DNA from 2 places in the Frankia sp. CgKIO3 genome. Region 1 is predicted to be linked to the other one. Evidence: predicted binding sites of a transcription regulator. Region 1 holds the regulator's gene; the other holds the start of a gene.

Region 1 (10,819 bases):
TCGCTGCGCCGGTCCGTCGCCCCACAGGTCGGCGAGCGGGATGCGTTGGTCGCGCAGTTCGTCCGCGGCCACTCCGAGGTGGGATGGTCCAGAGCCCGAGTCGAAGCGGAGCCCGACGTGCCGCACGCCTGGTGCCCAGCGCACCAGCTTCGCCGCCGTGTCCGGCCCCGCGACGATCAGATTGGCGTCGGAACTCCAGATGATGTCCATGCATCCGTCCGGCAACACCCGCCGGCTGCACACCAAGTCTGTGTGCCCGGTGCCCTCCGAGGGCCCGGTGCTGTCCGGACGCCGGTCCGCCGTCGTCCGTGTGGTGTCCGGGGGAGTCGGGCGGCCCGAGCTGTCCCAGATCGTCGCGGCGAGGCGGCGGGCCCGTCTCTCGTGGTACTCGTGGTACACGGCGCAGACGCTACGCCGGCGGAGCGGCAAAACGGTTCGCGATCGACGTGGTGGCGTGGGACCCTGGTTGGCGACGGGATTCGCCGGGAAACGAGGGGGGACGCGCCACGAGCGTGGCAGGGTCTTCCGGACCGGCGGATCCTCCTCGGGCCACCGGGTCGTGGGGCCCGGCCGGAGCAAGCGGCACGGAATGATCGCGGAATGGTGCGGTAACGGGCCGCGTTGAGAACGGATGGTATGACACTTCCTGCTGACGCCTTCGATGCGTCCACTCTCGACAGATCCCTCATCAAGCTGACTGGCGCCGATCCGTCTTACCTGCCGAACTTCTTCGACGATTCTGGGGACGGTTTCGACCTGGAGGATCGCGCCGCGTTGCGGCGGGTTCCCGGTCTCGCCACCGAGCTCGACGACGTCACCGAGGTCGAGTACCGGCAGCTGCGGCTGGAGCGTGTCGTCCTCATCGGCGTATGGACGTCGGGTTCCCTGCGGTCGGCCGAGAGCTCCATGGCGGAGCTCGCGGCGCTCGCCACGACCGCCGGTTCGGTGGTGCTCGACGCGCTCGTGCAGCGCCGCGATCGGCCGGATGCCGCGACCTACGTCGGTTCGGGCAAGGCGCGCGAGCTCGCCGAGGTCGTCGCGGCGACCGGCGCGGACACGGTGGTCTGCGATGGCGAACTCACCCCGGGTCAGCTGCGGCAGCTGGAGGAGGTCGTCAAGGTAAAGGTCATCGACCGGACGGCCCTCATCCTGGACATCTTCGCCCAGCACGCGACCTCTCGAGAGGGCAAGGCCCAGGTCGAGCTCGCGCAGTTGCAGTACATGCTGCCCCGGCTGCGTGGGTGGGGTGAGTCGATGTCGCGGGCTGCGGCCAGCGGCGGCGGCCGGGCGCCCATCGGTACCCGTGGTCCCGGTGAGACGAAGATCGAGACCGACCGTCGGCGGCTGCGGGCCAGGATGGCGCGGTTGCGCCGCGAGCTCGCCGCGATGACGACCGTGCGGGAGACCAAGCGTTCCGCCCGGCGGCGGGGCGAGGTCCCCAGCGTGGCGATCGCCGGTTACACCAACGCCGGTAAGTCGTCGCTGCTCAACCGGCTGACCGGCGCGGGTGTCCTAGTCGAGGACGCGCTGTTCGCCACCCTCGATCCGACCGTGCGGCGGGCGACCCTGCCGGACGGCCGGGCCTTCACCCTGACCGACACCGTCGGATTCGTCCGGCATCTGCCGCATCAGATTGTCGAGGCGTTCCGCTCGACGCTGGAAGAGGTCGCCGATGCCGATCTCATCCTGCACGTTGTGGACGGATCATCGCCGGATCCGGCCGCGCAGATCTCCGCCGTGCGCGAGGTTCTCAACGACATCGACGCGGGCGGTGTTCCCGAGCTGATCGTCGTCAACAAGGTGGACGCCGTGGAGCCGACGGTCGTCGCGGGGCTGCGCCAGCTCGCCCCAGACGCCGTGTTCGTCTCGGCACGCACGGGCGAGGGGCTGGCCGCGCTGGTCGACGCGCTCTGTGCCCGGGTGCCGCATCCCGACGTGGAGATGCGCGTGCTCGTGCCCTACAGCCGGGGCGACCTGGTCTCCCGGGTGCACGCGAACGGCGAGGTGCTCACGCTGGAGCACACCGAGACCGGTACCCGGCTGTCCGCCCGGGTCTCCCCGGGACTCGCGGCGGAGCTGCACGCCTACCGGGCCTGAGCCCAGGAGCGATCAAACGTGAGGCAACCCGGCCGGCCACCCGATGGGCGGCCGGCCGATCCACGTCAAACCCTGCGGAGCACAGCCACGATCCGGCCGAGGATGGTCGCATCCTCACCGGCGATGTCGGCGAAGGCCGGGTTCTCCGGATGTAGCCAGATCTTGCCGTCCCGAACCCGCAGGCGCTTGACCGTCGCCTCCCCGTCGATCATTGCGGCGACGATCTCCCCGTTGTCCGCGACCGGCTGCTGGCGGACGACCACCCAGTCACCGTCGCAGATCGCCGCATTGATCATCGAGTCGCCGACGACTCGGAGCAGGAACAGAGTGCCCTCGCCGACGATCTCCCTGGGTAGCGGGAAGACGTCCTCGACCGCCTGCTCGGCCAGGATCGGGCCACCGGCGGCGATTCGGCCCAGCACCGGCACGTAGGCGGCGTCCGACTTGCTTCCTTCGGTGGTGCCCGGCGCCGCCTCACCGACGATGGGAATCGTGCCCGCCACCGTCGTCGCACCCGCGTCCGCATCCGCGCGCCGCCGGGGGTGCTCGACGGTCAGCACCTCCATCGCTCTCGGGCGGTTCGGGTCCCGCCGCAGGTAGCCCTTCTCCTCGAGCACCTTGAGCTGGTGAGCCACACTACTGGTGCTGGTGAGGCCGACCGCCTCACCGATCTCCCGCACGCTGGGCGGATATCCGCGCCGCTCCACCGCGGCCCGGATGACCTCTAGCACCTTGCGCTGCCGGGGGGTCAGGCCCGCGTCCGCGGGGCCTTCGGGAAAGGCTCGCACGTTGCCGCGGGTTCCGCCCCGGCGCGTACCCCTGCCTTGGCTAGTCATCGCTTACCGCTCTCCTCGTCGCGTTTTTCTTCCGCCGTGCGGCCACCGGCCGGCCGGTGGCCGCACGGCGGACCGTCCCGCTCCGGAAGCCGTCACCCACCGACTCGCCGCCGTCCGTGACCGAGGGAAACCGCCCGGTTCACACCCGATCGACTCGACGGTAACCGGCGGGTCGCAGAATCTCAAACGTCTGTTCGAGCGTGTTCCTGGCGGTTTCCGGTTCCCGATGCGACAATCGACCACGCGTTCGATCGAACGAAGGTTCGATCTTCGGCGTTCGGTGTCGTCGGAACGGGAGGATGCCATGGGATCCGCACACAGGGCGCGGGTCGTCGACCTGTCGACGGCCAGGGACCGGGCGGGTCGCCGGCCGGCGGGATACCCGCCGGGTCGCCCGCCCGCACCCCCGCCGCTCCGGCTGACCCGGCGGGGTCGGGTGGTGGTGGTATCGATTGTCGTGGCGGTCGTCGTGGCGGTAGCAATCATGATCATGCCTGGGGTGTCGATCGCCGGGCCGGATGCCGCGGAGGCGCCGCGGCGCCATCTGGTCGTGCCGGGGGAGACGTTGTGGGCGGTGGCGGTGGCGCTCGACGAGAGCGCCGACACCCGGGTCGTGGTGGACCGGCTGATGCGGCTGAACCACCTGCGGTCGCCGCTGATCACCCCGGGCCAGTCGTTACTCCTTCCCTGACGCCCGACTTCCCCGGCTTCCCGGGTCCACGAGTGTCTCGGCGCGGGGGCTCGCGCGCCGTCGTCTTTCGTCCACGTGCGGTGCCGTTGCGGTGCGGACCACACGGACCATACGGGGGTGCTGCCCCCATCTCTGGGGCCGTGCGCTACCGTGGACACAACATCTGGTGCTTACCGGGGTGTAAGTCATCCACAGGTTGTTCCACAGGTCTTCCACGGGGAGCTGGCGGTCCATCCACAAGGTGGTCCGTCCGGCGTGGATGCCGGGTCCTCAACGGTGTCCCGTCGTCCCCGGTCCGGGGCGGTCGGCTCCGGCGCGGGCGAAGGAGGCGTAGCGCGTGCGGTGCCCGTTCTGCCGGCATCCGGACAGTCGCGTCGTCGACAGTCGGGAGGCCGAGGAGGGTTCGGCGATCCGCCGCAGGCGGTCCTGCCTGTCCTGCGGTCGCCGGTTCACTACGATGGAGGAGGCATCCCTTCAGGTTCGCAAGCGCAGCGGGGCGGCCGAGCCGTTCAGCCGGGTCAAGGTCATCGCCGGTGTCCGCAAGGCCTGCCAGGGCCGGCCGGTGCGGGATGATGATCTCGCGCTTCTGGCGCAGCGGGTAGAGGATGCCGTCCGCTCGTCGGGGTCGGCGGAGGTGCCCGCGGAGGCGATCGGCCGGGCGATCCTCGATCCGCTCCGTGAGCTCGACGAGGTGGCTTATCTCCGCTTCGCCTCGGTGTATCTGGCCTTCGAGTCGTTGACCGACTTCGAATCCGCGATCGTCGCGTTGCGCTCCGAGGCCGCCGGACCTCCCACCACGCGGGATGGACCAGCTCGACCGGTCCCGCGCGGCGCCGGCGAGGCATCGACGGTGACCGGCACCCAGCAGGTGCATAGCAGGTAGGGCCGGGACCACTCGGCCGGAAGTGTCCTACATCGCCCTGGTTCGCCGTGCCGGCCCGGTCCCGCCGGGGCGACGGGTGACATCCCGCGTCGCGGCCGTGCGAGGACCGCGGACCTCCTGGACGGCACACCTGCGGCCCGGCTCGACCTGGCTGGTGCCGTTCGTCATGCGTGTGCGCCGTGCGCGTGCTCGTCCCCGCGGGCACCGCCGTGCGCCGAGGCCCGGCCCCGCACCGTCCCGACGTCCGCTGGCGGCGGCCCGGGGCGGGGATGCCCACAACACATTGTTGAAGGTTGAAGCTGACGAGTGAAGACAAGGAGCGTCATGACCGACAGCCGCGGCACGAAGCCGAGCAGGTCAGCGGCGAAAGCGAGTGGGTTGAAGATCCAGCGGTCACGCACCACCGCCGGCGTCCACCCGTACGACGAGGTCACCTGGGAGTCCCGGGACGTCGTCATGACCAACTGGCGGGACGGCTCGGTCAACTTCGAGCAGCGGGGAGTGGAGTTCCCGCAGTTCTGGTCGGTGAACGCCTCCAACATTGTTACCAGCAAGTACTTCCGCGGGGCGCCCGGCACGCCGGGCCGGGAGTGGTCGCTGCGGCAGTTGATCGACCGGGTCGTGCACGCCTACGGCGCGGCTGGCCGCGAGCACGGCTACTTCGCCTCGGGCACCGACGCCGAGATCTTCGAGTACGAACTGGCCTGGATGCTGCTCCACCAGGTCTTCAGCTTCAACTCGCCGGTCTGGTTCAACGTGGGAACCCCCGCGCCGCAGCAGGTCTCGGCGTGCCAGCCCTATGACGCCCTCGTCAGCACGCCGTCCGGTCTGGTTCCCATCGGCGCCCTGGTGGAGGCGGACGCGGTGGGGACGAAGGTCTTCGACGCGCACGGTCTGACCCAGGTGATCGCGACCAAGTCCAACGGCGTCAAGGACGTCCTGCGGATCTGGACGAAGGCCGGTCACGCGCTCGACGTCACCACCGATCATCTGGTGTGGCGGAGCACCTCCGCGGGTGCCGGGGCCTTCGTTCCCGCCGGCACGCTGCGGGCCGGGGACACCCTCGAGTGGCATCGCACCATCGCCCCTGGCGAGGGTGAGATCACCTCACGGGAGATCGCCGAGGCGGCGCTCGCGGGCCGGCTGCAGGTGGACGGTTTTGTTGGTCGGTACGCCGGTACGAACGCCTCGCTGACCATCGAGGCGATGACTGTGCCGACCCGGCTGTATGACGCTCCGCTGCCCGTTGTCGCGGCCTATCTGCGCAGCCTGTTCCAGGCCGATGGCTACGTGTCCCGCCGGGAGCGCTCGACGTTGATCGGGCTGGACATGATCAGCGAGGGCCTCATTCGCGGGGTGCAGGGCCTGCTCGCCCGGTTCGGCATCTTCGCGCGGGTACGCCGCGAGGCGGATCCGCGACCCGACCGCCACGACCTCTGGAGCCTGGGCATTCAGAACGCCGGTGACCGGCGGACATTCGCGGACGAGATCGGCTTCCTCGACCCGGTGAAGGCCGCGAAGCTGGAGGCGTCGTTCGATCAGCCCGGCCGGGCCGCGGAGCCGGTGAAGCGGTTGCAGATCGAGCGCATTGAGCCGCGCGGGCCGATGCCGGTCTACGACATCCAGACCGACAGCGGCGAGTACCTCTCCGCCGGCCTACGTGTGCACAACTGCTTCATCCTCTCCGTGGACGACACCATGGAGTCGATCCTGAACTGGTACCGGGAAGAGGGGATGATCTTCAAGGGGGGTTCCGGGGCCGGGCTCAACCTGTCCCGCATCCGGTCCTCGAAGGAGCTGCTGTCCTCCGGGGGCACCGCGTCCGGGCCGGTGAGCTTCATGCGCGGCGCCGATGCCTCGGCGGGTACGATCAAATCGGGTGGCGCGACCCGGCGGGCGGCGAAGATGGTCGTGCTCGACGTCGATCATCCCGACATCGTCGAGTTCGTGGAGACGAAGGCCCGGGAAGAAGACAAGATCCGGGCGTTGCGGGACGCGGGCTTCGACATGGATCTCGGCGGGCGCGACATCGCCTCCGTGCAGTACCAGAACGCCAACAACTCCGTCCGGGTGACCGACGAGTTCATGCGGGCGGTCGTCGACGGCGGCGGCTTCGACCTGCGGGCCCGCCTCGACGGCCGCGTCCTGGAGACGGTGGACGCCCGCGGGCTGTTCCACACGATCGCCGAGGCCGCGTGGGCCTGCGCCGATCCCGGCATCCAATACGACGGAACGATCAACGACTGGCATACCTGCCCCGAGAGCGGCCGGATCAGCGCCTCCAACCCGTGCAGCGAGTACGTGCACCTGGACAACTCCAGCTGCAACCTGGCCTCGCTGAACCTGCTGAAGTTCCTGCGCCCGGACCGCAGCTTCGACGCCGAGGCGTTCGTCGCGGCGGTCGAGCTGATCATTACCGCGATGGACATCTCGATCTGCTTCGCCGACTTCCCGACGCCGGAGATCACCAGGGTCAGCCGGGCCTACCGACAGCTCGGCATCGGCTACGCTAACCTCGGTGCCCTGCTGATGGCCAGCGCCCGGGCCTACGACTCGGACGGCGGCCGGGCGCTGGCCGCATCGATTACCTCGCTGATGACGGCCACCGCCTACCGGCGCTCCGCCGAGCTCGCCGGGATCGTCGGCGCCTACGACGGCTTCGCCCGCAACGCGGGCGCGCACCGGCGGGTGGTGCGCAAGCATGCCGCCGCGAACGACGCGGTGCGTAGCGTGCACGCCGAGGACTCCCGGGTCCTCGCCGCCGCGTCCCGGGAATGGGCCCGGGCGCAGACCGTCGGTGAGAAGCACGGATGGCGCAACGCGCAGGCCAGCCTGCTCGCCCCGACGGGCACGATCGGTCTGGCGATGGACTGCGACACCACCGGCATCGAGCCGGACCTCGCCCTGGTGAAGATGAAGAAGCTGGTCGGCGGCGCCAGCATGAAGATTGTGAACCAGACGGTCCCGGCGGCCCTGCAGGCGCTTGGTTACCCCGAGGAGACCATCGAGGCGATCGTCGAGTACATCGCCGAGCACGGGCACGTCATCGACGCTCCCGGCCTGCGTCCAGAGCACTACGAGGTGTTCGACTGCGCCATCGGGGACCGCGCGATCTCCCCGATGGGCCATGTCCGCATGATGGCCGCGGTACAGCCGTTCCTCTCCGGCGCGATCTCGAAGACGGTGAACATGCCCTCGACCGCCACGGTCGCCGACGTCGAGCAGAGCTACCTGGAAGGGTGGCGGCTGGGTCTGAAGGCCCTCGCCATCTACCGGGACAACTGCAAGGTCGGCCAGCCGCTGACCGACGTCAAGGGGGCGAAGCAGGCCGCCGAGCTGGCCGCCACCCCAGCTGGCACGGGAGACGGGGCCGGCGCGGGAGACGGGGCCGGGACCGCCGGCTCCGCCGGGCCCGCCCCGGTGGAGGTCGAGTACCGGCCGGTGCGCCGCCGGCTGCCGAAGACCCGCCCGTCGCGGACGGTGTCCTTCTCCGTCGGGGGTGCCGAGGGTTATCTGACCGCCGGCTCCTACCCGGACGACGGCCTCGGTGAGGTCTTCATCAAGATGTCGAAGCAGGGGTCCACCCTGGCGGGCGTGATGGACGCGTTCGCGATCGCCATCTCGATCGGCCTGCAGTACGGCGTGCCGCTGGAGGCGTACGTCAGCAAGTTCATCAACATGCGGTTCGAGCCGGCCGGGATGACCGACGACCCGGACGTGCGGATCGCCCAGTCGATCATGGATTATCTGTTCCGTCGCCTCGCGCTCGACTATCTCGACGCCGATCAGCGGGCCGAACTCGGCATCTCGACCGCGGCCGACCGGGCCCGTCGGGTCGCGGGTCAGTACGGTCCCGCGCCGGCCGTGGCGGCCGCCGGGATCGACGACCCGGCCAGATCCCAGGGGGCCGCGGTGACCGGATCCTCGGCTTCCGTCGCCGATCGGGGTGACCCGGGTGTCCCGCCCGGTCCGGCGGTGGGGAACGGCCCGGCGTACGTGGCACGGGAGTTGCGGCTGGCACCGCCCGATGAGTCGCTCGTCGCGCAGACCGTGGTCGATGCTCCGCTCTGCTTCACCTGCGGGGTGACCATGCGGCCAGCCGGTAGCTGCTACGTCTGCGAGCAGTGCGGTTCGACCAGCGGCTGCAGCTAGGCGTCGCAGCGGCCGGTCCGACCGGGTGCCCGGTCCGAGACAGTGCTCGGTGGCGTGGCTCAGTGCTCGGCGGCGAGGAGGTCGACCAGGAGCGCCGCGGTCCAGGAGAACCGGTTGCTGCCCGCGCCGGAACCGTCGAGGGGTGAGTAGTACTCGAACATCGCCCCGGACGAGGCGATCATGTCGATCGTGTTCTGGCGCAGGTTCTCCGCGGCGTCGAGCCGGCCGTAACGCTCCAGCCCGTCGGCGATCAGCCAGTTCATGTTGACCCAGACGGGACCCTGCCAGTAACACCGGGGAAGGAAGCCCGGGTCGTCGAGCGGCACGCTCGCGATGCCGAACCGAGACCAGTAGCGCGGTGAGGTGAGCGTCTTGACCATCTCGTCGACCCGGTCCTCGGGCACGACCCCGGCATAGAGCGGCAGGAACCCCGAGATCGTCTCGTGGCGCAGCAGCGTTCCCGTCCGGAAGTCGCGGCTGTAGTAAGTGCCGTCGGTGTGGAGCCGCTCGATCGCCTCGCGCGTCCTGTGCATGGACCGCCGCAACCGGGCGGGGATGGTCTGGCCGATCTCGGCGGCGATGGCGGTGAGGTGCTCGTTGGCCCGGATGAGGATCGCGTTGAAGGCGACGTCCTGGACGAGGGGGACGATGGTCCGGCGGATCTCGCGGAAGTTGTAGTGCGCCCGCCGCAGCTCACGCACGATCCGGTAGAGCGTGAACAGGTCTCCCGAGGTGAGCCGCTCGTCGGGGGGGACCTCCTTGGAATCGCGCCGCAGCGCGTCCATGGCGTCGCCGCCGTTGATCCGGCGCAGTGCCCGCACCCCCAGCGGAGCCGCCGGCCTGGTGATCTCCATCCAGGCCGGCGTGTTGTCCATCCCCGACTCCCAGGAGTGGACCAGTGTGACGAGACCGTCGTCGTCGGGGTCGCGTTCGAGGTAGAGCCACGTATGGAAGCGCAGCAGGCCGGGGAGTAACGCGCGGTAGAAGGCGTCGCGGGCGGATGGCGTCATCATGGCGGCGATCCGGACGGCGGCTTCGGCGATCATCGGCGGCTGGGTGACCCCCGTGCTCTGCACTCCGCCGGCGGTTGTGGTTACCCGGTCGCAGCGCCAGCGCTGCGGACCGGCGTGATAGAAGTCCGAGGTCTCCGCGAAGATCACGTGGGGGATCATGCCGTTCGGCCACTGGCCTCGCAGCAGCGAGAGGACCTCCTTGGCGGCCCGTCCCGGGTCGAGATGGCGCAGTCCGATCGCGATGAAGCAGCTGTCCCAGAGCCACTGGTGCGGGTAGAGCGTCGGGGAGGGCCGGGTGATGTCGCCGAGGTCGTTGTCTCGTAGCACGTCGATCGCGGTTTCCCGTAGTGCCGCCAGGTCTGCGGGAAGGCTGGGGACGGGCATCGTGTGAGAGTAGCGGTTACACGCTGTTCACAGAGGCAGGGCCCGTCGGGTGTGGCCCGCCTAACGGAATCGCCGTTCTCGAGTGCCTCGGCGTGGGGGCGGCACCGGGTGGCGTGGGTCGGCACCGGGGCGGCGTCGGCGGCGCCCGCGTCGGCCCGCCGGTCGTTCCGTCTCGGTGGAGAGCCCGGGGCCGGGTCGCGGGTGTCGGCTTGCCGACTACCGTTACGGGTTAGCACCGACCGGTGATCGTCGGAAAATATGGCACGGATGGCAGAACACAAAAAACTTCTACGATGAGTAATGTACCTGTTGCTTATGGTTGCCGCTAGCCTGATCCGCAGGGTGCGCGGCCACTGGAGAAGCTCAGGAGAGTTCGCGGTTCGCGCCACAGGGCGGAATCTGCCAGGTAGTGTTCGCGGCAGCGAGTGCAGCGTCTCGAGGGCTAGGGTCTACACTGCTTGGTAGGCCCGGCGATCGCTGATGTCCGGGTGTGCCTGCACGGGGAATGGTTCCGCGTCTTCGTTCGTTACCTCCCACGTGCACAGAACGAGACGACCCACCCGCACCGACCATCGGATTTGCCACTGATGACGCTGCCTGCTCTGGAATTTGCCGAGCGCACCGATGACAACCGCCCGCGCAGCCCGCGGCGCGCCCGTCGGGCCGCTCCTCCTGTCCGCACCGCTCCCAGCCGTTCGCTGGCCGCTGTTCCCGACGATACCGACGAGCTCGACGCGGGCGCGGTGGCCGAGGTCATCGCCCG
Region 2 (10,819 bases), on a different contig from region 1:
TGCTCGCCGCCCTCGGGCTGAGTGCCTGTGGGAGCGGCGGCGACGACGCCTCGGCACCCACCGCCTCGGTAACCTTCACCGCCGGCACCACCATGGCCCGGCTGCACGACGCTGGAAAGATCATCATCGGGACGAAGTTCGACCAGAACCTGTTCGGGCTGAAGAACCTCAGCGACCAGCCCGGGGGCTTCGACGTCGAGATCTCGAAGATCGTCACGGATGCCCTGGGCATCCCACGCGACAAGGTCTCCTACGTGGAGACCGTGTCGGCCAACCGTGAACCCTTCATCCAGCAGGGCCGGGTCGACCTCGTGGTGGCCACCTACACAATCAACGACAAACGGAAGAAGGTCGTCGACTTCGCGGGGCCGTACTACGTCTCCGGCCAGTCCATCATGGTCGCGAAGAACAACACCGACATCACCGGCAAGGACACCCTTGCCGGCAAGAAGGTGTGCTCGGTCAGCGGATCCACGCCGGCCGAGAACATCCGCCGGGTGGCGCCCACCGCCCAGCTCGTGCTGTTCGATGTGTACAGCAAGTGCGCCGACGCGTTGAAGAACGGTCAGGTCGACGCGGTCACCACGGACAAGGGCATCCTGCTGGGTCTCGTCGACAAGGACCCCGACGCCTTCAAGGTGGTGGGTGACACCTTCACGAAGGAGCCCTACGGCATCGGCCTCAAGAAGGGTGACGACGCGTTCCGGAACTTCATCAACGACACGCTCGAGGCCGCTTACAAAGACGGGCGCTGGGAGAAGGCGTACACCTCGACCCTCGGCAAGGTGGAGCCGACCGTGCCCACTCCCCCGGCTGCCGACCGGTACACGTCCTGATCCGCCAATCATCGCTCGGGGCACGACCGGTCGGCCTCACCCGGGCCGACCGGTCGTCCACCCGCCACCGCCTGAGGGAGGACAGCGATCGACGCCGTCATCGATAACCTCGATATCTTCGCCGAGGGCTTCCGCCGGACGGTCGGGCTAAGCCTGTTCGCGTCCGTGGCGGCCCTGATCCTCGGTACCGTCCTCGCAGCGATGCGGGTCTCCCCCGTGCCCCCGCTGCGCTGGACCGGCACCGCCTACGTGCAGACGGTCCGCAACACCCCGCTGACCGTCGTGTTCTTCTTCGTGGTGTTCGTCCTGCCGCAGCTGGACATCGTCTTCTCATATTTCACGTTCGCGGTGGTCGCGCTCTCGATTTATCACGCCGCGCTGGTCTGCGAGGCGGTGCGTTCCGGGATCAATGGGGTTGACCTCGGTCAGGCCGAAGCGGCTCGTGCGTTGGGCCTGACCTTCTCCCAGACGCTGCGAATGATCATCCTTCCGCAGGCATTCCGCAACGTGCTGCAACCGCTGGGCAGCGTGGTGAGCGCGCTGATCCGCAACACCTCGATCGCCGCGGCGTTCGGCGTCGAGGAGCTGACCGGCATGGTCCAACGGCTCACGACCGTCAATCCGGATGCGGTGATCGTCGTGCTGCTCGGCGGTGTGGTGGCATACCTGATCCTTACCGCGGTGCTGGCAGCCGGGCTGTCCCTGGCCGAACGACGGGTGGCGAGGGCGCGATGAGCACCGAGATCATCCTGGCCGATCCACCGGGTCCGCGTGGTCGACGTCGCATCCTGATCGCGAGTGTGGTGGCCGCCGCTGTCCTCGTCGGGCTGGTCACGCTGGCGGTGCTCCGCCTCGCCGACTCCGGCCAGCTCGACGGCAAGCGCTGGAGTGTCTTCGTCGATCAACCGGCGCTGCGCACCCTGCTGTGGAACGGGCTGCTCGACACGTTGCGCGCCGCGCTGACCGCGATGCTGTTCGCCTCGGCGGTGGGGACCCTGCTCGCCCTGGCCCGGCTGTCCCAGCGCCGGGCGGTGCGCATCCCGGCCACGCTGCTGGTGGAGCTGTTCCGCAGCCTGCCTGTCCTGATGCTCATCCTGTTCGCCTACCTCGGTCTGCCGGCGCTCGGCTGGCGGCTCTCGGCGTTCTGGGCCCTGGTCATCGGGCTGACCGCCTACAACGGGGCGGTGCTCAGCGAGATCTTCCGCGCCGGGATCCAGTCGGTCGACCGGGGGCAGACGGAGGCCGCGGCGGCGGTCGGGCTGCGGCCGGTCCAGATCTTCCGCCTCATCCAGTTTCCCCAGGCGGTCCGGCGGATGAGCCCGACGCTGGTGAGCCAGCTGGTGACGTTGCTCAAGGACACCTCACTGGGCTACGTCATCGCCTACAGCGAGCTGCTGCGATCGGGACGCAGTGCGGTCGAGTACCTGGGCAGCAGGTACGCCCTGCCCATCTACACCGTCATGGCGGTGATGTACATTGTCACCAACGGGCTGCTGTCGCTGTTGGCCCGATGGCTGGACCGCCGCCAGGACCGCCGCCTCGGCGGCCGCATCCCGGCTCAGCGGGCGGTGCCCACCGCACGGGTCTCGCGCACGACGGTCACCCGGATCTGACCCGGATAGGTGAGCTCCTCCTCGATCTGCCTGGCGACGTCCCGGGCGAGCAGATGGGCGGCGAGATCGTCGACCTCCTCGGGCACGACCATGACACGCACCTCCCGGCCGGCCTGCATGGCGAACACCTTGTCGACACCCGGACGGTCACCGGCGATCTGCTCGATGCGCTCGAGCCGTTTCACATACGACTCCAGGCTGTCGCGGCGAGCGCCAGGCCGGCCACCGGAGATCTGGTCAGCGGCCTGGGTCAGCACCGCGCAGATCGAGCGGGGTGCGACCTCGTTGTGATGAGCCTCGATCGCGTGCACGACCTCCTCGTCCTCACCGTAGCGACGGGCCACCTCCGCCCCGATCAACGCATGAGAGCCCTCGATCTCGTGGGTAAGAGCCTTGCCGAGGTCGTGCAGCAGAGCCGCTCGTTTCGCAAGTGGAAACGGCATGCGCAGCTCGGCGGCCATGATTCCGGCGAGGTGAGCGCTTTCGATCAGGTGCGCGAGCACGTTCTGGCCGTAGCTGGTTCGGTAACGCAACTGGCCCAGCAGATTGACCAGCTCAGGGTGCATCTCGGAAATGCCGGTCTCGAGCAGGGCGTCCTCGCCCGCCCGCACGCACCGCTCGGCCGCCTCGAGCTGGGCGCGGGCGTGCTCCTCCTCGATGCGGTGCGGATGGATCCGGCCGTCGGACACCAGAGCCGCCAGCGTGATGCGACCGACCTCGCGACGCACCGGATCGAAGCAGCTCAGCAGCACCGCCTCGGGCGTGTCGTCGATGAGCACGTTGACCCCGGTGACGGACTCGAAAGCCCGGATGTTGCGTCCCTCCCGCCCGATGATCCTGCCCTTCATCTCATCGCCGGGAAGATGCAGGACCGTCACGACGGACTCGGTGGTCTGGTCAGACGCGACCCGTTGGATGGCGGTGGTCACGATCCTGCGGGCGCGTTCCTCACTCTCCTCCTCAGCCCGGGCCTCGATCTCGCGGACCATCAGCGCCGCCTCCCGCCGGGCCTCCTGCTCGATGACGGCGATCAGCTCCCCCCTGGCCTGCCCGGCGGTGAGCCCGGCCACCTGCTCCAGCGCGGCATGACGGGCACGTTCGAGGTCGGCCACCTCGGCCGTCCGACGGGCCAGGTCGTTCTCCCGGTCGAGCAGGTCGCGGTCGCGGCCCGCCAGGTGACGACTATGATCGTCGATGCTGGCCATCCGGTCCTCGACGCGCTGTTCCCGAGTGGCTAGCGCAGCCTCCCGGCTCTGCAGTTCCGTCCGCCGGGCCTGCTGCTCACCGTCGAACGCCGCCCGCGCCGCGGCGATCTCGGTCCGGGCGGCCTCCTGCTCGGCGCGGACGGACTCTCTCGCCGCGGCCTGGAGCCGCGAGGTTTCGACTGCCGCCTCGGCGAGCATCCGCTCGCGCAGTAGGGCGACATCCTCCTCGCCGCGTTGCCGGATCTCGGCGGCATCCCGCTCAGCCCGCGCCAACCGTTCCGCCGCCTCCCGTTCGGCTCGGGCCACAATCTGCGCCGCCTCCTCCGCGCTACCACCATGAGCCGCGCGGAGGCCGCCGTCGGAGCGATCGGCGGTCACGGCCGAACCCCCGGTCCACGCGGCGGTGCCGTCTCGATCGGCGGGTGAGTCGGCGTCCGTCGTGGCCGGAGCGCCGGAACCCTCCCGGACCGTGGGCAGGACGCGGACCGTCGGCTCCTCGTCGAAGTCCGCCGGACTCGTCACGTCCGCCGGACCGGTCACGTCCGCCGGACCGGTCACGTCCCGGGCGGCCGGAGTTCGGGACACCACCGGAGCGGGGTCGGGTATCTTGTCAACCCCGGTCGCCCGGACCAACCGCGCCACGGCGAGGATCAGAACGCTCAGGACGGCAAGTACGAGTGACGACAGGACGACGAGGACGCCCTCCATCGCTGCTCCCTCCGCTTCCGTCGGACCCGCACAGGCGGGCTGGAGCGGTGAAGGACCCTCGTCTCGGCACGATCACAGCCGTAGAGGGGCAGCACGCGGATTGCGCCATTGCGATATGGAGCCCGGACGGCCTCCCGAACCGGCCAATCCAACGTCGACCGGCCGGCGAGCATACCGTCTTCGGGCACCCACTCGCAGCGGCTGCCTCCGTGTGAAGTTGGACGAGCTATCAAGACCGCGTCGCCGCGGGAGTCCTGTCACCTTTCAAGAAAGACTAGGTCTCGCACAATCCCTGGTCAAGAAATAAGGGCGCATTGACGGCCCAGGCTCAATCTCCCCACCACTCACACCGAGCCGTCGTCTTCGTCGCCATCGACCACCCAAGCCATCCGACCTCCGCCGTCGAGCCCCTGAGCGACTTGCTCGCTCACGACCCGGACCGCCAGTTCGACCGGATAGCCCTTTCGGGTCAGCATGGCGAGGAGCCTTCGGGTACGGACCCTGCTCGGGCAGGCGGTCCATCGACCGCAGCCGACGAAGGACGAGCTCGCGGGCGCCCTCCTCCTCGTCGTCCGCCCCGACCACCGCCACGGCGGCCTCGACGGTGTCCGGATCCACTCCCCGCTTACGCAGCTCTGTGGCCAAGGCCTGCCTACCCAGCCCACGACGGGCCCGAGCGGAGGAGACGAAGGCGGCGGCGAAGGCCTCATCATCGATCAGACCGACGGCGGCCAACCGGTCGAGGACCACACCGGCGATCTCATCGGTGACCCCTCGTCGCCGCATGGTCGCCGCAAGCTCTGCTCGGCTCCTCGCTCTGGTCGCCAACTGATGCAGACAGATCTCCCGCGCGACCGAGATCGGATCCTTCAGCCGCGGCTCTTCGTCCGCCGCGACGGCCGTCCGGGCGAACGACGGACCGGCCGCGACATTCCCCGGATCTGCTCCTGCCATCGGCTACAGATCGACCGGGACGGGCGCCACGGCATCGGATTCGAGACTGGGCAGGATGCCGAGCTTCTCCTTGATCTTCTTTTCGATCTCGTTGGCCAGATCGGGGTTGTCCCGCAGAAACGACCGGGCGTTCTCCTTGCCCTGGCCGAGCTGATCGCCGTCGTAGGTGTACCAGGCACCGGACTTACGAATAATACCGTGCTCGACCCCCATGTCGATCAGGGAACCCTCCCGGCTGATACCGCCTCCGTAGACGATGTCGAATTCGGCGGTCCGGAACGGCGGCGCCACCTTGTTCTTCACCACCTTGACGCGGGTCCGGTTACCCACGGCCTCCGTGCCGTCCTTGAGGGTTTCGATACGACGGACATCGAGGCGCACCGACGCATAGAACTTCAGCGCCTTACCACCGGTCGTGGTCTCCGGGGAGCCGAACATCACCCCGATCTTCTCGCGCAACTGGTTGATGAAGATCGCGGTCGTGCCGGAGTTCGCCAGCGCCGCGGTCATCTTGCGCAGGGCCTGGGACATCAGGCGGGCCTGGAGGCCGACGTGGCTGTCCCCCATCTCACCCTCGATCTCGGCCCTCGGGACCAGCGCGGCCACCGAGTCGATAACGATGATGTCCAGCGCGCCGGACCGGACGAGCATGTCCGCGATCTCCAACGCCTGCTCGCCGGTATCCGGCTGGGAGACCAGCAGACCGTCGGTGTCGACGCCGAGCTTTCCCGCGTACTCGGGGTCGAGCGCGTGCTCGGCGTCGATGAACGCCGCGATACCACCGGCCGCCTGCGCGTTCGCCACCGCGTGCAGGGCGACGGTCGTCTTCCCGGACGACTCCGGGCCGTAGATCTCAATGATGCGCCCCCGCGGCAGCCCGCCAATGCCGAGCGCGACATCCAGAGCAATCGAACCGGTGGGGATGGCCTGGATCGGCGGCCTGGTGTCGTCCCCCAACCGCATGACCGATCCCTTGCCGAACTGCTTGTCGATCTGCGCCAAGGCGTTATCCAACGCCTTCTCACGGTCGAGTCCTGCCATTGGAGTTACTCCATGCTGAGGTCGTCGAGTCTTGGCCACGAGAATGACGTTAGGCCGTGGGTCCGACAGTTTCGAGGGTCGAGGATGATCTGTGGACAAGTAGCCGCACAGGGACGACTCTAGACGAACATGCGTTCGATGACCCGACGACACACCGGACGGTGGCTCAGCGCTCCCGCGCCGGCACATCGAACTCCTCGCACACGGTTCGCCAGACGGCCTTGGCGTCGTCACCACGGGCCAGGGCCACCTCGACCGTCGCGCCACCGAGACCGGACAACACATGATCACGCGCAAACGACTCTGCGTACGCGGAACCGAACCATGTGTTCATCTTCGCCCAGAACTCGGTCAACCGCACTTCGCCAGTGTGCACCGTCCGGACGGGACGGGACCACCCAAGGGGGTCCTGGTCGGGGATCCCCGCCGGGGGTCCCCGGTTGGGGTTCCCACCGGCGGAACCACGGTCGGGGGGGGAACCACGGTCGCGGGAACCACGACCGGGTCGAGGCCGGGCCCCACGGCGGGCCCGGCCTGAACCACACCGGCGGAAAGTTGTCGGTCCCTCGACGCAGACTGGTCAACGTGCCCAGCTTCGCTTCCCCCGATCCGCCGGATCCGCTCACGGCGTTCTCCGCCCCGACCCGGAGCTGGTTCGGCGCGGCCTTCACCGCCGCGACCCCCGCCCAGCGGGGCGCGTGGGAGGCGATTCGCACCGGCGGCAACGCGCTGGTCGTCGCACCCACGGGTTCGGGGAAAACGCTGGCCGCCTTCCTGTGGTCGCTGGACACGCTGGCCCGCTCGGCGCCGCCGGCCGAGCCCACCCGGCGCTGCCGGGTGCTCTACGTCAGCCCGCTCAAGGCGCTGGCCATCGACGTCGAACGGAACCTGCGGGCGCCGCTCGCGGGGATACGCTCCGCCGCGCAACGGCTCGGTCTACCCCAGCCGGACGTGACCGTGGGTCTGCGGTCGGGCGACACCCCCGCCGCCGAACGGCGCGGTTTCGGCGCCCGGCCCCCCGACGTCCTGATCACCACCCCGGAGTCGCTCTTCCTCATCCTCACCAGTGCCGCGCGGGAGTCGCTGCGCGGCGTCCGGACGGTGATCGTCGACGAGGTCCACGCGGTGGCGGGCACCAAGCGTGGCGCCCACCTCGCGCTGAGCCTGGAGCGTCTGGACGCCCTGTTGGACACCCCGGCCCAGCGGATCGGCCTGTCCGCCACGGTGCGGCCGGTCGAGGAGGTCGCCCGCTTTCTGGGCGGAACGGCCCCGGTGGCGGTGGTCCGCCCGCCCGCGGCCAAGACCCTCCAGATCGACGTCGTGGTGCCGGTCGAGGACATGACCCGGCTCGGCGGACAGCTCCTCGACGGGTCCCCGGACGGCTCGGCGGCCTCCGCACCGCACCGAGCGTCGATCTGGCCGGCGGTCGAGCAGCATGTCCTCGACCTCGTGCTGGCCCATTCCGCCAGCATCGTCTTCGCCAACTCGCGCCGGCTCGCGGAGCGGCTCTGCGCCCGGCTGAACGAGCTGTACGCCGAACGGCTCGCCGCGGCCACCGCCGCGGGCGAATCCGTGGCCGGGGACGGGCCGGGGGAAGCCAGCCGGACGTCACCCGCGGCGTTGATGGGCGCCTCGGGTCAGGGCGGCGGCACGGCGTGGCCGGAGATCGCGCGGGCCCACCACGGCAGCGTGAGCCGGGAGCAACGGGCCGGAATCGAGGAAGATCTCAAGGCTGGCCGGCTGCCCGCGGTCGTCGCGACCTCCAGCCTGGAACTCGGCATCGACATGGGAGCCGTCGACCTGGTCGTGCAGATCGGGTCCCCGCCGAGCGTCGCCGCCGGGATGCAGCGCACCGGCCGCGCGGGCCACCAGGTCGGCGCCACCAGTCGCGGCGTCATCATCCCGAAGCATCGCAGCGACCTGCTCGAATGCGCCGTGGTCGCCGAGCGGATGCGCTCGGGGGCGATCGAGCGGCTGCGGTACCCGCGCAACCCCTTCGACGTGCTGGCCCAGCAGATCGTGGCAATGACGGCGATGGAGGACTGGCACGTCGACGAGCTCGGCGCGCTGGTCCGACGCACCGCGACGTTCGCGACGCTGCCGGCCTCCGCCTTCGAGGCGGTCCTGGACATGCTCGCCGGCCGCTACCCCTCCGACGCGTTCGCCGAACTGCGCCCCCGCATCACCTGGGACCGCGTCACCGGGATCCTCACCGCCCGCCCGGGCGCCCAGCGGCTCGCCGTGACCAGCAGAGGCACCATTCCCGACCGGGGCATGTTCGGCGTCTTCCTCGTCGGGGAGCGCTCCAGCCGGGTCGGGGAACTCGACGAGGAGATGGTCTACGAGTCGCGGGTCGGCGACGTGGTGCTCCTCGGCTCATCCAGCTGGAGCATCGAGGAGATCACCGCCGACCGGGTCCTGGTGACGCCGGCTCCGGGACGGCCCGGTCGGCTCCCCTTCTGGCATGGCGACGCCCCAGGCCGACCCGCCGAACTCGGCCGCGCGCTCGGCGCGTTCCTGCGCGAGATCACCAGGTTGCCGGCGCAGGCGGCGGCCGACCGTGTCCGGGCCGCCGGCCTCGACGATCGGGCCACCGCCAACCTGCTGCGCTACCTCGACGAGCAGAAGGCGGCCGTCGGCCGTCTCAGTGACGATCGGACGATCGTCGTGGAGCGTTTCCGGGATGAGATCGGCGACTGGCGCCTGGCGGTGCACTCCCCGTTCGGTGCTCCGGTGAACGCACCCGGGGCGCTCGCCCGGGGCGCTCGCCCTGGGCGCCCGGCTGCGCGAGCGGTACGGGGTCGACGTCCAGATCATGCACACCGACGACGGCATCGTCGCCCGGATCCCGGATGCCGCCGAGCCGCCCGGCGCCGATCTCGCGCTGTTCGAGCCGGACGAGATCGACGCGATCGTGCGGGCGGAGATCGGGAGCAGCGCCCTGTTCGCCAGCCGGTTCCGCGAGTGTGCCGGGCGGGCCCTGCTGCTGCCCCGCCGGACCCCGGGGCGACGGACCCCGCTGTGGCAGCAGCGCCAGCGCAGCGCACAGCTGCTGTCCGTCGCCGCGACGTTCGCCAGCTTCCCCGTCGTGCTGGAGACCATGCGGGAGTGCCTGCAGGACGTGTTCGACGTTCCGGCGCTCGCGGAGCTGATGCGCGAGGTGTCGGCCCGCACGCTGCGGGTGGTGGAGGTGGAGACGCCGTCCCCGTCTCCGTGCGCCTCCGCCCTGCTGTTCGGCTACGTCGCCGCCTTCATGTACGACGGGGACGCGCCGCTGGCCGAACGCCGGGCGCAGGTGCTGTCACTGGACAGCTCCCTGCTGGCCGAACTCCTCGGCGAGGCGGACCTGCGGGAGCTGATCGATCCCGCGGCGCTCGCGCAGGTCGCCACGGAGCTCGCGCGGCTCGCCCCGGACCGCCACGCCCGCGATGTCGAGGGGGTGGCCGACCTGCTGCGCATGCTCGGCGACCTCACCACCGCGGAGGCGGTCGCCCGGGGTGCCACCCTGGGCTGGCTCGCCGAGCTCGAACAGACCCGCCGGGCCCTGCGGGTCCGTATCGCCGGCGAGGAGCGGTGGGTCGCGATCGAGGACGCCGGCCGGCTGCGCGACGCCCTGGGCGTACCGCTGCCGGTGGGAGTTCCCGACGCCTTCACCGAACCGGTGCGTGACCCTCTCGGAGACCTGATCTCCCGCTATGCCCATACCCACGGACCGTTCGACACCGAGGAACCGGCCGCCCGGCTGGGGCTGGGCACGGCGGTGGTCGCCGGTGTCCTGGACGGGCTGGTCCGCGGCGGCCGCCTCGTCCGCGGCGAGCTGCATCCCGACCGCGGCGGTGAGCAGTGGTGCGACGCGGGCGTGCTGCGCGCGCTGCGACGACGCAGCCTGGCCGCCCTGCGCAAGGAGGTCGAGGCGGTGCCGCCCCGGGTCCTCGGTGCCTTCCTACCGGCTTGGCAGTCGGTCACCAGCGGACGTGGCCGGGGGGTGGACGGCGTGCTGCGCGCCGTCGAGCAGCTGCAGGGCGCGCTGATCCCGGCGAGCGCGTGGGAACAGCTCGTCCTCCCGGCCCGCGTCGCCGACTACTCACCGGCGATGCTCGACGAGCTGTGTTCCGCCGGCGAGGTGCACTGGGCGGGCGCCGGCGGGCTGCCCGGGGACGGCGGCTGGTTGACCCTGGTCCTCGCCGACACCGCGCCCCTGCTGCTGTCTCCGCCCGACCCGGAGATCGCCTCGGGTCCACTGCACACCGCGATTCTCGACGCGCTCACCGGCGGGGCGGCCCTGTTCTTCCGGGCGCTGTCCGACCGGATGGGCTCGCTCGACGACACGGCGCTCGCCACCGCGCTCTGGGATCTTGTCTGGGCGGGGCGGGTGACCAACGACACTCTCGCCCCGCTGCGCGCCCTGCTGGGTTCCGCCGCCATCCCCCGTCCCCGGGCGGCACGGTACGGACGGCCGGCG

Evidence for each region. Region 1 encodes LexA, which represses DNA repair genes until DNA is damaged. Its sites were predicted from a motif close to CGAACNNNNGTTCG; they were not measured.
Region 2: a site for LexA is predicted at 6,482-6,495, ahead of recA (recombinase RecA). Genes of this name have one in related genera too.

The regions. Positions count from the first base shown of each region.
Region 1 covers NZ_CDWTMO010000037.1:6,213-17,031, forward strand. The annotation lists gene AC08OJ_RS06680 (helix-turn-helix domain-containing protein) at 1-210, opposite strand, end outside; gene hflX (GTPase HflX) at 637-2,097, shown strand; gene lexA (transcriptional repressor LexA) at 2,163-2,933, opposite strand; gene AC08OJ_RS06695 (LysM peptidoglycan-binding domain-containing protein) at 3,238-3,624, shown strand; gene nrdR (transcriptional regulator NrdR) at 3,962-4,507, shown strand; gene AC08OJ_RS06705 (vitamin B12-dependent ribonucleotide reductase) at 4,832-8,659, shown strand; gene AC08OJ_RS06710 (amylo-alpha-1,6-glucosidase) at 8,719-10,056, opposite strand; gene AC08OJ_RS06715 (sigma-70 family RNA polymerase sigma factor) at 10,644-10,819, shown strand, end outside.
Region 2 covers NZ_CDWTMO010000017.1:26,068-36,886, reverse strand. The annotation lists gene AC08OJ_RS03870 (glutamate ABC transporter substrate-binding protein) at 1-836, shown strand, start outside; gene AC08OJ_RS03865 (amino acid ABC transporter permease) at 951-1,571, shown strand; gene AC08OJ_RS03860 (amino acid ABC transporter permease) at 1,568-2,449, shown strand; gene rny (ribonuclease Y) at 2,395-4,362, opposite strand; gene AC08OJ_RS03850 (hypothetical protein) at 4,707-4,838, opposite strand; partial or broken gene AC08OJ_RS03845 (recombination regulator RecX) at 5,011-5,316, opposite strand; gene recA (recombinase RecA) at 5,320-6,357, opposite strand; gene AC08OJ_RS03835 (DUF3046 domain-containing protein) at 6,524-6,718, opposite strand; partial or broken gene AC08OJ_RS03830 (ATP-dependent helicase) at 6,913-10,819, shown strand, end outside.